One region of the Pseudomonas triclosanedens genome, then DNA from elsewhere that is predicted to be linked to it. Evidence: predicted binding sites of a transcription regulator. Region 1 holds the regulator's gene; each other region holds the start of a gene.
The links. Region 1 encodes FliA, which starts transcription of late flagellar genes. Its sites were predicted from a motif close to CTAAAGTTTNNNNNNNNNNNGCCGNTAA; they were not measured.
Positions count from the first base shown of each region.

Region 1 (3,821 bases):
CCAACTGGTCAGCCGCGCCGTGAGCCTGCAGGCGCCGGACGAGCCGAGCGAGGACGCAATGGCCGACATGTTCGCCGGCCTTTACCAGCAGCCGGTGCGTCGCGCCGGCTGAACGAATTGAAAGCCCCGTTGTGGGGTGGCGGGTGGCCGGCAGGGCCGCCCGAGCAATGCGGATGCTCTGGGAGACGATCCGCGAGCGCTGGAAGCGGTAGAGCACCGCGGCCGGCAGGGCCGAAGCGCCAGGGGGCGCATCGGCTGAACGACGAGACAAGGTATTGATATGGGCATGCATCCCGTTCAGGTAATCGCAGTCACCGGTGGCAAGGGTGGCGTCGGCAAGACCAATGTGTCGGTGAATCTTTCGCTGGCGCTGGCCGACCTCGGCCGCCGAGTCATGCTGCTGGATGCCGACCTGGGTCTGGCCAACGTCGATGTGCTGCTGGGCCTTACGCCCAAGCGTACGCTGGCCGACGTGATCGAAGGCGAGTGCGATCTGCGCGACGTGATCCTCCAGGGGCCCGGCGGTATCCGCATCGTCCCGGCGGCATCGGGGACGCAGAGCATGGTGCACCTGACGCCCATGCAGCACGCCGGCCTGATCCAGGCGTTCAGCGACATCAGCGAAAACATCGACGTACTGGTGGTGGACACCGCGGCGGGCATCGGTGACTCGGTGGTGAGCTTCGTGCGCGCGGCGCAGGAAGTACTGCTGGTCGTCTGCGACGAACCCACCTCCATCACCGACGCCTACGCTTTGATCAAGCTGCTCAACCGCGACTATGGCATGACCCGTTTCCGCGTGCTGGCGAACATGGCTCACAGTCCCCAGGAGGGTCGCAACCTGTTCGCCAAGCTGACCAAGGTGACCGACCGCTTCCTCGATGTGGCGCTGCAGTACGTTGGCGCCATTCCCTACGACGAATCGGTGCGCAAGGCAGTGCAGAAACAGCGTTCGGTGTATGAGGCGTTCCCGCGCAGCAAGGCCTCGCTGGCTTTCCGCGCGGTGGCGCAGAAGGTCGATAGCTGGCCGCTGCCAGCCAACCCCCGAGGGCACCTGGAGTTCTTCGTCGAACGCCTGGTGCAGCATCCGACCACGGGTTCGGCCGTATGATGACGGCCTCCGGAGCGCGTATGTACAGCAAGGCGCAGGCGCAGAACTCCCAGGACCAGCTGATCCAGCGGTACGCACCGCTGGTCAAGCGGATCGCCTACCACCTGCTCGGCCGCCTGCCGGCCAGTGTGCAGGTTGAGGACCTGATGCAGGCCGGCATGATCGGCCTGCTGGAAGCATCCAAGAAGTACGACGCCGGCAAGGGCGCGAGCTTCGAAACCTACGCCGGCATACGCATCCGCGGGGCCATGCTTGACGAAGTGCGCAAGGGCGACTGGGCACCGCGGTCGGTGCACCGCAATACCCGCATGGTCAGCGACGCGATCCGCACGGTGGAAGCCAGAACCGGACGCGACGCTAAAGATCAGGAGGTTGCTGCCGAACTCAATATGAGTCTCGAAGATTATTACGGCATCCTCAGCGACACCCAGGGCAGCCGCCTGTACAGCTTCGATGATCTGTTGCAGGACGGCGAGCACGGCGCGGGTCTGAGCGAAGACGCTTCGCACCATGACAACGAGCCTTCCCACGGCCTGGAAGACGAACGCTTCCAGGCGGCGCTCGCCGATGCCATCACCAAGCTGCCCGAACGCGAGCGGCTGGTGCTGGCCCTGTATTACGACGAGGAACTGAACCTCAAGGAGATCGGCGAAGTGCTTGGTGTCAGCGAGTCCCGGGTCAGTCAGTTGCACAGTCAGTGCGCCGCGCGCCTGCGGGCACGTCTGGCGGAGTGGCGCGCGCACTGAGCTTCGGGTAGTTTCCCGTCGGCCTTTTCCGAAAGGAAATTCGCAGGGTCTCAGATTTCTTCTGGGTGACGTCCCTTTGACGTCGCCCTCTATGGATGAGCGCACGGCGCTCGATGAATTGACGGCACGCCCGCCAGGGCGCGTCTGGTATCGATGGAGGTCGGTTTGGACAAGAATATGAAAATTCTCATCGTGGACGACTTCTCCACGATGAGGCGCATCATCAAGAACCTCCTGCGGGATCTGGGGTTCACCAACACCGCAGAAGCCGACGACGGCACTACTGCGCTGCCGATGCTGCACAGCGGTAACTTCGACTTCCTCGTCACCGACTGGAACATGCCCGGGATGACCGGCATCGACCTGCTCCGTGCGGTCCGCGCCGACGAGCGCCTGAAGCACCTGCCGGTGCTGATGGTCACCGCCGAAGCCAAGCGCGACCAGATCATCGAAGCGGCCCAGGCCGGGGTCAACGGCTATGTGGTCAAGCCTTTCACCGCCCAGGTGCTGAAGGAAAAGATCGAGAAGATTTTCGAGCGGGTCGGCAGCTAGTCGACTCGAAAGCCGAGAGGGCGTCATGGATCTCGTCAACGAATCCGAGGGTGACTTCGAGTCGACCCTGAAAAAACACGCGCGCGAATTGGTCGATTGCCTCGAACGCGGCGAAGTACAGACCGCCGTGCAACTGATCTCCGAGCTCAACCAGGCGCGTGATCGCGGGCTTTATCAAGAAGTCGGCAAGCTCACCCGCGAGTTGCACAACGCCATCGTCAACTTCCAGATCGATCCCAGTTCCCGGCATGCCGAGGAAATGTCGCAGATCGCCGACGCTACCGATCGCCTGTCCTACGTGGTGCAGATGACCGAGAAAGCGGCCAACCGCACGATGGACCTGGTGGAAGAGTGCTCCCCGGTGGTTTCGCACATCGAGAGCGAAGCCAAGACGCTGCAGGAGGACTGGTCGCGCTTCATGCGCCGCGAGCTGGGCCCGGATGCCTTCCGCGAGCTGGCCAGGCGCGTCGAGCAGTTCCTCTACATCAGCGCCCAGGATAGCCGGAAGATTTCCGCGCACCTGAACGACATCCTGCTGGCGCAGGATTTCCAGGACCTCACCGGGCAGGTGATCAAGCGCGTCACCAAGCTGGTCACCGAGGTGGAGACCAACCTGGTCAAGCTGGTCTGGATGGCCGGCCAGGTGGATCGCTATGCGGGTATCGAGCATGACTACAAGGGCATGAGCGATGCCGTCGAAAAAGAAAGATCTTCCAAGGGTGAAGGTCCGCAGATTGCTGCCGATACAAGAAAGGACGTCGTATCCGGTCAGGACGATGTCGACGACCTGTTGTCCAGCCTTGGTTTTTGAGCGTCGCTTGACGCTGTAGAGGGAGCACCGAATGAGCTTCGACGCCGATGACGAGATCCTCCAGGACTTCCTGGTGGAGGCCGGCGAGATTCTCGAGCAACTGTCCGAGCAACTGGTCGAGCTTGAAAGCCGACCCGATGACATGGACCTGCTCAACGCTATTTTCCGTGGGTTCCATACCGTCAAGGGTGGGGCGGGCTTCCTCCAGCTCAATGCGCTGGTGGAGTGCTGCCACATCGCGGAAAACGTGTTCGACATCCTGCGCAAGGGTGAGCGCCGGGTCGACGCCGAGCTGATGGACGTGGTCCTGCAGGCGCTGGATACCGTCAACGTGATGTTCCAGCAGGTGCGTGACCAGGAAGATCCGACTCCCGCATCCCGGGAGCTGCTGGCCGCGCTGTCGCGCCTGGCCGAGCCGGGTGGCGACGAGCCGGCGGCGGCCGAGGCGCCCGCTGCGCCTGCCGCCGAGCCGGTGCAGGAGGCTGCTGCCACCTACGGCGACATCACCGATGCCGAGTTCGAGCAACTGATGGATGCCCTCGAGCCGGCACCTGCCGCGCCTGCCGCCGCGCCTGCTGCCGAAGGCGGCGCCGGCGACGAG
Region 1 covers NZ_CP113432.1:2,127,772-2,131,592, forward strand. Annotated here, with positions in the region: gene flhF (flagellar biosynthesis protein FlhF) at 1-112, shown strand, start outside; gene fleN (flagellar synthesis regulator FleN) at 281-1,111, shown strand; gene fliA (RNA polymerase sigma factor FliA) at 1,108-1,857, shown strand; gene OU419_RS10030 (chemotaxis response regulator CheY) at 2,035-2,409, shown strand; gene OU419_RS10035 (protein phosphatase CheZ) at 2,435-3,220, shown strand; gene OU419_RS10040 (chemotaxis protein CheA) at 3,252-3,821, shown strand, end outside.

Region 2 (3,821 bases), 1.8 Mb from region 1:
GGGCCGCTGCTGGAGCCGATCGAGAAGGCCATCCAGCAGGCTGACCTGACCGTCGCCTCGGTGCTATCGGGCAACCGCAACTTCGAGGGCCGCGTACACCCGCTGGTGAAGACCAACTGGCTGGCCTCGCCGCCGCTGGTGGTGGCCTATGCCCTCGCCGGAACGGTGCGCACCGACCTGTCGAAAGACCCGCTGGGCACCGGCAAGGATGGCCAGCCGGTCTACCTGCGCGATATCTGGCCCAGCCAGCAGGAAATTGCCGAGGCAATCCAGAAGGTCGACACCGAGATGTTCCACAAGGAGTACGCCGAAGTCTTCCAGGGTGACGAGAAATGGCGCGCCATCCAGGTGCCGGACGCCAAGACCTACACCTGGCAGGACGACTCCACCTACATCCAGCATCCGCCGTTCTTCGAGCACATCGCCGAGGCGCCGCCGAAGATCGAGGACATCCACGAGGCGCGCATCCTGGCGCTGCTCGGCGACTCGGTGACCACCGACCACATATCCCCCGCCGGCAACATCAAGAAGGACAGCCCCGCCGGCCGCTACCTCAGCGAACACGGTGTGGCCTATGCGGACTTCAACTCCTACGGTTCGCGGCGCGGCAACCATGAGGTGATGATGCGCGGCACCTTCGCCAACATCCGCATCAGGAATGAGATGCTCGGCGGTGAGGAAGGTGGCAACACCCTCTACGTACCGACAGGCGACAAGCTAGCGATCTACGACGCCGCGATGCGCTACCGGCAGGATGGCACGCCACTGGTGATCGTCGCCGGGAAGGAGTACGGCACCGGCTCGTCCCGCGACTGGGCGGCCAAGGGCACCAACCTGCTGGGCGTCAAAGCGGTGATCGCCGAAAGCTTCGAGCGCATCCACCGTTCCAACCTGGTGGGCATGGGCGTATTGCCGCTGCAGTTCAAGGATGGCCAGGACCGCAAGACGCTGAAACTCAGCGGCAATGAAGTGCTGAGCATCAGCGGCCTTTCCGGCGAATTGAAACCGCACATGAACCTCAAGATCGGGGTGACGCGCGAAGACGGTCGCCAGGAGAGTTTCGAGGTGCTCTGCCGCATAGATACCCAGAACGAAGTCGAGTACTTCAAGGCTGGCGGCATCCTGCATTACGTGCTGCGCAGCCTGATCTGAAACATCTCGGGAAACGGCGCGGCGCCCCGCCAGGGGGCGCCGCGCGACAGTTTCTCTCCGCTCCGTGACTGATGGCACGCAGCCATCGTCACCCCTCCTGAAGCCCCCTGACATTTTTCTGTAATGGCCATCAACTTTCGGAGCCGGCGGCCGATAACCTGACCAATTGATTCGCTTCTGCTGTGGAACCCTTTGTACATGCGCAATAACCAGCCAATCACCCAGCGTGAACGCACCTTCCCCGCCGAACAGCGCCTGATCTCCACTACCGATGCCCGTGGCGTGATCAACTACGCCAACGACGCCTTCACGGCCATCAGCGGTTTCTCCCGCGAAGAACTGGTTGGCGCGCCGCACAACCTCGTTCGTCACCCGGACGTTCCGCCGGCGGTGTTCGCGCACATGTGGGGCACCCTGAAGAAGGGGCGCCCGTGGATGGGGATCGTCAAGAACCGCTGCAAGGATGGTGATCACTACTGGGTCAGCGCCTACGTCACGCCGGTCTATGAACGCAACGAGATCGTCGGCTACGAGTCAGTACGGGTAAAACCCACCGCCGAACAGGTTCGCCGCGCCGAGGCGCTGTACGCGCGGATCAATGCCGGCAAGGCGGCCATCCCAACTCGCGACCGCTGGCTACCGGTGCTGCTGGATTGGCTGCCGTTCATCCTGATCGGCCAGATCGCCTTCCTGATCGGCGCCTGGCTGAACTCGCACTGGGGCTTCCTGCTCGCCGCCGTGCTGTCGATTCCGCTGGGGCTCGCCGGGCTGGGCTGGCAACAGCGCGGCCTGAAACGTCTGCTGCGCCTGGCCGAGCAGACTACCTCCGACCCGCTGATCGCGCAGATGTACACCGACAGTCGCGGCGCACAGGCGCGGCTGGAGATGTCCATCCTCAGCCAGGAAGCACGCCTGAAGACCTGCCTCACCCGCCTTCAGGACAGCGCCGAATCGCTCACCGAGCAGGCTCGCCAGGCCGATACCCTGGCGCATCACAGCTCCGCCGGGCTCGACCGCCAGCGCCAGGAAACCGAACAGGTGGCAACCGCGGTCAATCAGATGGCGGCCACCACCCAGGAAGTGGCCGACAATGTACAGCGCACCGCCGATGCCACCCGCCAGGCCAATGACCTGACCAGCCAGGGCCGTCTGATCGCTGCGGAAACCCGCGAGGCCATGCAGCGCCTGTCCGACTCGGTGGGTGAAACCGGTGAAGCGGTCAGCCAGCTTGCCCGCGACAGCGACGAGATCGGCGGCGTGGTGGATGTGATCAAGAGTATCGCCGACCAGACCAACCTGCTGGCCCTCAACGCCGCCATCGAAGCAGCGCGGGCAGGCGAAATGGGGCGCGGCTTCGCCGTGGTGGCCGACGAGGTGCGCTCGCTGGCGCAGCGCACCGCCGAGTCCACCGGGCAGATCCACCAGTTGATCGCCAACCTGCAGAACACCGCCACCGAAGCCGTACGCGCGATGGAAGCGGGCCGGCGCCAGGCCGACGAGGGCGTGGAGCGCGTGCTGCGCGCCGACGACGCGCTGGTTGGCATCAGCGACGCTGTGGCCAACATCACCGAGATGACCACCCAGATCGCCGCCGCTGCCGAAGAACAGAGCGCAGTGGCCGAGGAAATCAACCGCAACATCAGCACCATCGCCGACCTTGCCGATCAGACTTCCGGCGAGGCCCAGCGCACCGCACTGCTCAGCGAGGAACTGACCCAGACCGCACAGCACCAGTACTCGCTGGTGGAGCGTTTCAATCGCTGAGGCCAGACTGTTGCGATGAAAAGAGCCCGTCCCATGACGGGCTTTTTCTTATGCTCGCCCCGAAGCTCACCTGCCCAGCGCGACTCCAGACCCGCGCCATGCACCGTGGCCCAATAGGGCAGTTTCTGTGAATACGATGCACAAGACGTCCGGAATACCCACACAATGGCTCGCTCAACCTGGAAGAGTCCCGAACATGTCCAGTTCACTGAGCACCATCGTGGCACGTGCAGATAGAGCCGATACATCTATGGGAAGAGTTCTGGCGCTCCTGACTTGTGCTTGGCTGGTCTGACAACCATGTCTCGGGCCATTAACAGCTTCTGAGATTCGCGTCTGGAGTGAACGGCTATTCAGCCACGATCTGCTGGATGAGCTGAAACCTGCCAGCACGACGATACCGCCAGCCAAAGACCAAGACTCAATGGTGGACGCTGGTGCGCAAAGGCCGTGAACGGGAGAGACCGGAGGCATCACAAGGCGCCTCCGTCCTTACCGGCGCAGGAACGCCGCGACCTGATCCGCCGTCGTGTCCAGATGCTGCGTATGCGTATAGCCGGATGCCTTCAGTGGTTTCAGATCGTGATCGGCAGCGGCCAGCCAGTGCAACCGGATGGATGACGACAGGTTGTACTGCATGACGGTGGGTCGATCTCCCAACGCATCACGCTCGCCCTGGACGATCAGGGTCGGCGTCTTCAATTCGGCAAGATGATCCACTCGTGGCTTCTCCGGCTTGCCCGCGGCATAGAACGGATAACCAAGGCAGACCAACGCATCGGCCCCAAGCTCGTCCGCCAACAGGCTGGCCATGCGTCCACCCATGGATTTGCCGCCGATGGCTAGCGGCCCTGCCACCTCGGCACGTACCGACGCGTAGACCGAGCGCCAGCACTCCAGCAACT
Region 2 covers NZ_CP113432.1:3,965,860-3,969,680, forward strand. Annotated here, with positions in the region: gene acnA (aconitate hydratase AcnA) at 1-1,152, shown strand, start outside; gene OU419_RS18345 (methyl-accepting chemotaxis protein) at 1,351-2,916, shown strand; gene OU419_RS18350 (alpha/beta fold hydrolase) at 3,409-3,821, opposite strand, start outside.
Region 2: a site for FliA is predicted at 1,282-1,309, ahead of OU419_RS18345 (methyl-accepting chemotaxis protein). Genes of this name have one in related genera too.

Region 3 (3,821 bases), 850 kb from region 1:
GCCACCTTGAGGGCAATGCGGCGGTCGCTCATCACGGTCGGTGTCAGGGTCAGGCGCACGCCGAACTCCTTGTACTCGATGGTGATGGTGTCCTTGTCGCCGTTGGGTACCGGAATGGGGAACTCACCGCCGGCGAGGAACGAAGCGCTTTGCCCACTGGTCGCCACCAGGCTCGGACGCGCCAGGGTGTAGGCGAAACCGCTGCCTTCCAGCGCGTTGATGAAGCCCAGCCACTTGCTGCTGCCACCGCCCCAGACGATGTTGAAGCCGCTGTTGAGTGTGGACTCGATGGCGCCGCCGGTGCCGTTCGCCAGGTCTCGCACGCCGTTGTTCAGCACGTCGGAGATGCTGCCATTGATATGCCCGGCACTGCCTGGCGAGCCGATACCGAAGAAGTTGGAGCCACGGCGCAGCAGCGAGGCACTGGCCTGCTTGAGCTTGCTGCGGCTGACTTCGACGAAGCGGATGTCGGTCTGCACCTGGTTGGGCAGCCCGGCGGCCATGTCGGCGGGCTGCCCGCCGGCATCGCTTACCGCCCGCGAGCCGACCCGCACCACCGTGCGCATCGGCTGATCGCCACAGGCGGTCCAGATCAGCAGGCTGGTCAGGCCCTGGGCCTTGCCGGTGACGAGAAAGTCGCGCTTGTCGAGCACCTGCACGTCGGCGATGTTCGGGTCGCCGATGGCCAGCCGCCTGATCGGCACCGGCAGTTGCTGGTCACGCTGCGCGCCCTGCTCGAGATCGAGGGTCAGTTGCTGGCCGGCGAACCCGGCGCAGGCGCTCGGCACCGCCTGAGCGCTGGCGTGGACGGCGCAGGCCAGCAGCACGGCCAGAGAAAGAATGAAGCGCTTGGACATCAATGCACTCCTTGCTCAATGTGCTTCACGGGTTATGGTGGTACCGCGATAAACCACGATGCCCGCATCCACCGCCGGTGCCGATACCTGGCGCATGGCCGGCGCCGGACGGGGCCTACCGAGCAACTGTTCGAGCGTGATCGACTGGCTCCCGGAAGCACCCAGCGAGGCCTGGAGGTAGCGGCCCTGCTGGTCTTTCTCGTAGAGATTCTCGTCCTTGCTGCGAACCGCCAGGCGCAGCGATCCGGCCTGGCTGGCCAGCATCAGCCGCGCAGCCGCCTCGGCCGGCACGGCCAGCACGGCGGTACGCGGCGGGCGCGGCGTCTTGTCCTTGGGATCACCGGCATTGCGTGCCTGGCCATCGCTGGCAACGGCAATCTGCTCGCCGTAGGTGATGACCCGCACGCCGGGCAGCACCACCTGGGCGCTGACCGTACGCTCAGTGCCCTGCGGATCCTGGACGAACAGCATGACGTCTACGTAGTCGCCGGGAAGCACGAAGCCACCACCACCGACCACCTCATCCACTGCGATGGCCATCGCCCGCTCGTCCGGCCGGATGGTGCGCGCCAGCGGGCCGCCCGGTTCGACCACTGCGGCGGAAACGATGCTGCCGGCAGGAATCGCGACCCAGACGCGCTGGCCGATCAGGTCCTCGGGCTTCGGATAGCTGCCGGCCGGCGCGGTGCGCAGCATCTCGACGCTCAGGTCGTCCTTGCCGATCACCGCCAGCGCCGGCAGATCGCGGCTTGCCACCACTACCGGCGTGCGCTGCAACTTGTCCGCCTCGCTGGCTGCGGCGGGCGCCACATCGGCGATCCTGGCCGCCGGCTCGACGGGCTTGCCCACCGACATTCCCAGATACCCCACGACACCTGCACACAACAGCAACAGCCCGGCGAATACCATCAGCACCTTGCTATTCATGACCACTTCCTTGCGTGGTGGGGGAACGAGGGCCTGGCGGCCCACCGCCTGGCCCGCTACCGACGTTCTGGCGCAGACCTGTAATTGTTGTTTCGGCCGCCTGAAGAAGTTCGATAAGAAGCATTTTTCATATTTAGAAACTATTTGTTCCAAAACAGAATTTAGTAGCTGCTCAAATAGCGTCAAATGCCGCCGGATAATTTCCAATCCTTCAGTTGGTTCTAGAACTCCGGAACTATTACTTTGGTATTAACGCCATTTGATCGGTTGCATTCACGCCCGCTACGCCTAGCCTGACGGTGAAGTCAGGGCATCCGCCCTGGATGTTGGGCGTGCACGGAGCGACGGCCATGAAAAACAAACTCGCCATCAAGCAACTTCCGCAACATGTACTTGGCAAACTGAAGTTCTTCGTCCATGACCGTGAAGGCGCAACTGCCATCGAATATGCAGTCATCGCCGGACTTATCTCCATCGCCCTGCTGACCGCCGCCGGCCCCATCGGCACTCGCATCGGCACGCTGATGGGAGCAATCAAGAGCGCCATCGGCGCCTGACCCCCAACATTCACCGCACGCCACTCGCGAAACCCTCTTCGCGAGTGCTCGCCGTCGTGCCTGGAGAATCGCCTATGGAACCCGTCCAACGTCCGCCACAACGCCTGTGGCGCAAGGTCCGCGCCCTCCTCGTCGAACGGGAGGGAGCCACCGCGATCGAGTACGCGGTGATAGCGGGGCTCATCTCCATTGCCCTGCTGACCGCCGCCGGCCCCATCGGCACCCGGGTGGGCACCCTGATGGACCTGGTGAAAGCCGCCCTGACACCCTGAGCGCACCGCAAAGCACCGGGGGAGACGTGTCGCCTCTCCCGTTTGTGCACACTCGCGCTAAAGTCCCGGCGGAACCTGCCGATACATCCTGCACACCCCTTCGTTCCACCTGCAGGATGCTTTACCGATGCTTCGCTCGTTGTCCTTCGCCAAGAAGATTCTTCTGGCGGCCTCCCTCGTGGTCATCTTCGCCTTCGCCTGCTTCATCCTCTTCAATGACTTCCGCCAGCGCGAAGCGATCCACGCCGATACCGACGCTTACCTGACAGAAGTTGGCAGCCTGACCGCCAGCAACATCCAGAGCTGGCTGGAAGGCCGCATCCAACTGGTGGAAAGCGAAGCCGCGCAACTGGCCGACCAGGAACCGACGCCCGAGCGCATCCAGCACGTACTGGAACAGGCGGTGTTCCAGAAGAACTTCGAGTCGGTCTATCTCGGCGAGGCGGCCACCGGCGTGTTCACCATGCGCCCCTATGCGCCGATGCCCGACGGCTACGATCCGCGCCAGCGTGGCTGGTACAAGGACGCCGTGGCCGCCGGCCGGCTGATCGTCACCGAACCGTTCCTCGATGCCGGCACCAACGAGCAGATTCTGGCGATGTCCACGCCGGTGATGCGCAACGGTCAACTGATCGGCGTTGCCGCTGGCGACATGAAGCTGGAAACCATCACTGCGATCATCAACTCGTTGAAGTTCGACGGCGATGGCTACGCCTTCCTGGTCAGCGATGCCGGCAAGATCCTGCTGCACCCCGACAGCAAGCTGATCTTCAAGAGCCTCTCGGACATCTACCCGCAGGGTGCGCCCAAGGTGCAGCCGGGCGTGCAGGAGGTCAGCGTCAACGGCGTGGACCAACTGGTGTCCCTGACGCCGGTGAAGGGCCTGCCGGGCGTCACCTGGTACGTCGCGCTGGTGCTGAACAAGGACGCCGCGTACCGGATGCTCAGCGACTTTCGTACCTCGGCGATCATCGCCACCATCATCGCCATCGTCGCCATCCTGTTCCTGCTGGGCATGCTGATCCGCGTGCTGATGGCGCCGCTGACCGACATGGGCCGCGCCATGCAGGACATCGCCCAGGGCGACGGCGACCTGACCCAGCGCCTGAAGGTCGCCAGCAACGACGAGTTCGGTGTGCTGGCCAACGCCTTCAACCGCTTCGTCGAGCGTATCCACGAATCCATCCGCGAAGTGGCCTCCACCGCAC
Region 3 covers NZ_CP113432.1:1,274,147-1,277,967, reverse strand. Annotated here, with positions in the region: gene OU419_RS06055 (type II and III secretion system protein family protein) at 1-857, opposite strand, end outside; gene cpaB (Flp pilus assembly protein CpaB) at 873-1,784, opposite strand; gene OU419_RS06045 (Flp family type IVb pilin) at 2,135-2,341, shown strand; gene OU419_RS28880 (Flp family type IVb pilin) at 2,416-2,613, shown strand; gene OU419_RS06035 (methyl-accepting chemotaxis protein) at 2,741-3,821, shown strand, end outside.
Region 3: a site for FliA is predicted at 2,671-2,698, ahead of OU419_RS06035 (methyl-accepting chemotaxis protein). Genes of this name have one in related genera too.

Region 4 (3,821 bases), 860 kb from region 1:
AGGACCACCCTGAAGTGCTTGGCGAGGACCGTGCGCTGTTCACCGGCGCGTCCTCCCAGGCCCTGCTGCGTCGCCTGGCGCTGCTGGAGCAACAGGGCGCCGAGGCATTCTTCGGCGAGCCGGCGCTGCAACTGGAAGACCTGCTGCGCCCCGAGGCCGATGGCCGTGGCCGCATCCATCTGCTCGATGCCAGTAAGCTGGTGCACGATGCACCCAAGGTCTACGCCACTTTCCTGCTCTGGCTGCTGGCCGAGCTGTTCGAACAGCTTCCCGAACGTGGCGACGCCGACAAGCCGATCCTCGCGCTGTTCTTCGACGAGGCGCACCTGTTGTTCAACGGCACGCCCAAGGCGCTGCAGGACCGCCTGGAGCAGGTGGTTCGGCTGATCCGCTCCAAGGGTGTCGGTGTGTATTTCGTCACCCAGTCGCCCAGTGACCTGCCCGATGACGTCCTCGCCCAGCTCGGCCTGCGTATCCAGCATGGCCTGCGGGCTTTCACCGCCAAGGAGCAGAAGTCCCTGCGTGCGGTGGCCGACGGTTTCCGCCCCAACCCGGCCTTCGACACCCTCAAGGTGCTCACCGAGCTGGGTATCGGCGAGGCGCTGGTCGGTACCCTGGAAGAGAAGGGCACCCCGGCGATGGTGCAACGTGTAGCGGTAGCGCCACCGCAGTCGCGCATCGGCCCACTGACCGAGGCCGAGCGCGCCGAGGTGATTCGCCGTTCGCCGCTGGCAGGGCGTTATGACCAGCCGGTCGACCGCGAATCCGCCTACGAGAAGCTGACTGGTCGCGCCGATAGCAAGATGGCTCCGACCGAAACCAAGGCTGAGGAAAAGAGCATTGGCAGCGACCTGGGCGGCCTGGCAGGAGAGCTGCTCGGCACGCTGGCCAGCCAGACCGCGAAGACCGTGGTGCGCCAGGCGGCGAACCAGATCGGCCGGCAGTTGGTGCGCGGGTTGATGGGTGCGCTGCTGGGTGGGAGTAAACGACGGTAGTTGCCAGGACGGCTTCGCCCGCGAACGAAGAAGGCGCCCTCGGGCGCCTTTTTCATTGCTGCAGCGATCAGATGCGGAAGCTGTCCACCAGTTGGCGCAGGCGGCCCGCCTGGTTTTCCAGGTCGGCGCAGGCGCGCAGGGTGGCCTGGAGGTTTTCCACGCCTTCCTGGTTCAGTGTGTTGATCTCGGTGATGTCCATGTTCAGCGAGTCGACCACGGCGGTCTGTTCCTCGGTGGCGGTAGCCACCGACTGGTTCATCGAATCGATCTCGCCGATGCGATGGGTCACGCTGGCCAGCCGCTCGCCGGCACGGTTGGCGATCTCCACACTTTCCAGGCTGTAGCGCTGGCTCTCGGTCATGGTGTCCACGGCTTCGCGGGCGCCGACCTGCAGCTCCTCGATCATCTTCTGGATTTCCTGCGCCGACTCCTGGGCGCGGTGCGCCAGGTTGCGCACCTCGTCGGCGACCACCGCGAAGCCACGGCCCGCCTCACCCGCGCGGGCGGCCTCGATGGCGGCGTTGAGGGCCAGCAGGTTGGTCTGCTCGGAGATGCCTTTGATCACTTCGAGGATCTGGCCGATGTTCACCGTGCGGCTGTTCAGCGCCTCGATGTTGGCGCAGGCGGAGCTGATCTTGTCCGACAGCAGGTTCATCGCACTGATGGTCTGCTCCACCACCTGGCGGCCATCGCCAGCCTGGTGCGAGGCATCGGTGGCATGGTGCGAGGCATCGGCGGCATTGCGGGCGATTTCCTGGGCGGCGGCGCCCAGCTCGTTGATCGCGGCGGCGACGCTGTTGGTGCGGTTGGCCTGCTCGTCGGAGTTGCTCATGGACGAGTTGGAGGCGTTGACCACCAGTTGCGAGACGTCATGCAGGCTGCGTGCGGTGGAGGCCACTTCGCGGATGGATTCGTGGATACGCTCGACGAAGCGGTTGAAGGCGTTGGCCAGCACACCGAACTCGTCGTTGCTGGCGACCTTCAGGCGCTGGGTCAGGTCGCCGTCGCCCTGGGCGATGTCCTGCATGGCGCGGCCCATGTCGGTCAGCGGCGCCATCAGCACGCGGATCAGCATGCCCAGCAGGAACAGGATGGCGACGATGGCGATGCTGGCAGCGATGATCGCCGAGGTGCGGAACTTGCTGAGCATGCCGTAGGCCTTCTCCTTGTCGATGGAGAGGCCGATGTACCAGTTCACCGAAGGCAGGCCCTTCACCGGGGTGAAGCTGAGGATGCGGGCATGGCCATTGAGCTCTGACTCGCTGAAGCCGCTGCCGACTTTCGGCGTGTTCTGCGGGTAGACATCGGCGAGGGTCTTCATCACCAGATTCTTGTCCGGGTGCACGAGGATCTTGCCGTCGCCGCTGACCAGGAAGGCATAGCCCATGCCGCTGAAGTCCAGCGAGTTGATGATCTGCACCAGGGTCTGCAGGCCGAGGTCGCCGCCGACTACGCCGATCGCCTTGCCGTTGGCGCGGGCGGGAGTGGCAATGGTCATGATCAGTTGCTGGGTGGCCGCGTCCACGTAAGGCTCGGTGAGTGTCGTGCCGCCCGCGGCCAGGGCGTCCTTGTACCAGGGGCGAGTGCGCGGATCGTAGCCGTCGGGCATGGCACTGTTGGGGCGCATGGTGAAGGCGCCGCTTTCCTGGCCCAGATAGGTGAAGTTGAAAGTGTTGCGCAGCGCGTCCTGTTCCAGCAGCGCGGATAGTTGCTCGGGCGCGCTGTCGCGAGCCAGGGTCTGGGCGGTACTTTCGATCAGCAGGAGCCTGCCGCTCAGCCAGTTCTGGATGTTGCTGGCGGTCACGTCGCCCATTTCCCGCAGGTAGTCTTCGAGATCGTCGCGGATCGCGTTGCGTTGCAGGTAGTCGTTGTAGAGGGTGAAGAGGGCGAAGGCGGAGAAGACGACGAGGGAGGCGGCCAGGAGGATCTTATGACTGAATTTCAGGCTCTTGATCATGCTGCGTTGAATCCGGAAGTAGTGGGGGCCGGAGTGGCGTTGATCCGGGCGACAGGTCCGATGCCGCCGTGGAAGGTCCGTTCCCTTGGTGTGAAACGGACGGCGCCGGCGCGGCGGGTAGCCGTGCGGGCGTAGCCGGAACTCCCTTGTCCCGGCTTGGCGACGAGCCCGGTTTGTTGGTTGCTATCAAAGGCCGTCACCCTTGATTTCGGCGTGCCGCAGGGAAGCTTGAGACTGCCGGACGAACGGTAGGGCGCACCGGCTGACGGGTGTTTCAACGGCGATACAGGTCCGCCTGCGCTTTGTCAGCAATCAATGAAAAAGGCGCCCTCGGGCGCCTTTTTCATTGCGGCAGCGATCAGATGCGGAAGCTGTCCACCAGTTGGCGCAGGCGGCCCGCCTGGTTTTCCAGGTCGGCGCAGGCGCGCAGGGTGGCCTGGAGGTTTTCCACGCCTTCCTGGTTCAGTGTGTTGATCTCGGTGATGTCCATGTTCAGCGAGTCGACCACGGCGGTCTGTTCCTCGGTGGCGGTAGCCACCGACTGGTTCATCGAATCGATCTCGCCGATGCGATGGGTCACGCTGGCCAGCCGCTCGCCGGCACGGTTGGCGATCTCCACACTTTCCAGGCTGTAGCGCTGGCTCTCGGTCATGGTGTCCACGGCTTCGCGGGCGCCGACCTGCAGCTCCTCGATCATCTTCTGGATTTCCTGCGCCGACTCCTGAGCGCGGTGCGCCAGGTTGCGCACTTCGTCGGCGACCACCGCAAAGCCACGGCCCGCTTCACCCGCGCGGGCGGCCTCGATGGCGGCGTTGAGGGCCAGCAGGTTGGTCTGCTCGGAGATGCCTTTGATCACTTCGAGGATCTGG
Region 4 covers NZ_CP113432.1:1,270,022-1,273,842, forward strand. Annotated here, with positions in the region: gene OU419_RS06025 (helicase HerA-like domain-containing protein) at 1-995, shown strand, start outside; gene OU419_RS06030 (methyl-accepting chemotaxis protein) at 1,063-2,952, opposite strand; gene OU419_RS06035 (methyl-accepting chemotaxis protein) at 3,311-3,821, opposite strand, start outside.
Region 4: a site for FliA is predicted at 3,158-3,185, ahead of OU419_RS06030 (methyl-accepting chemotaxis protein). Genes of this name have one in related genera too.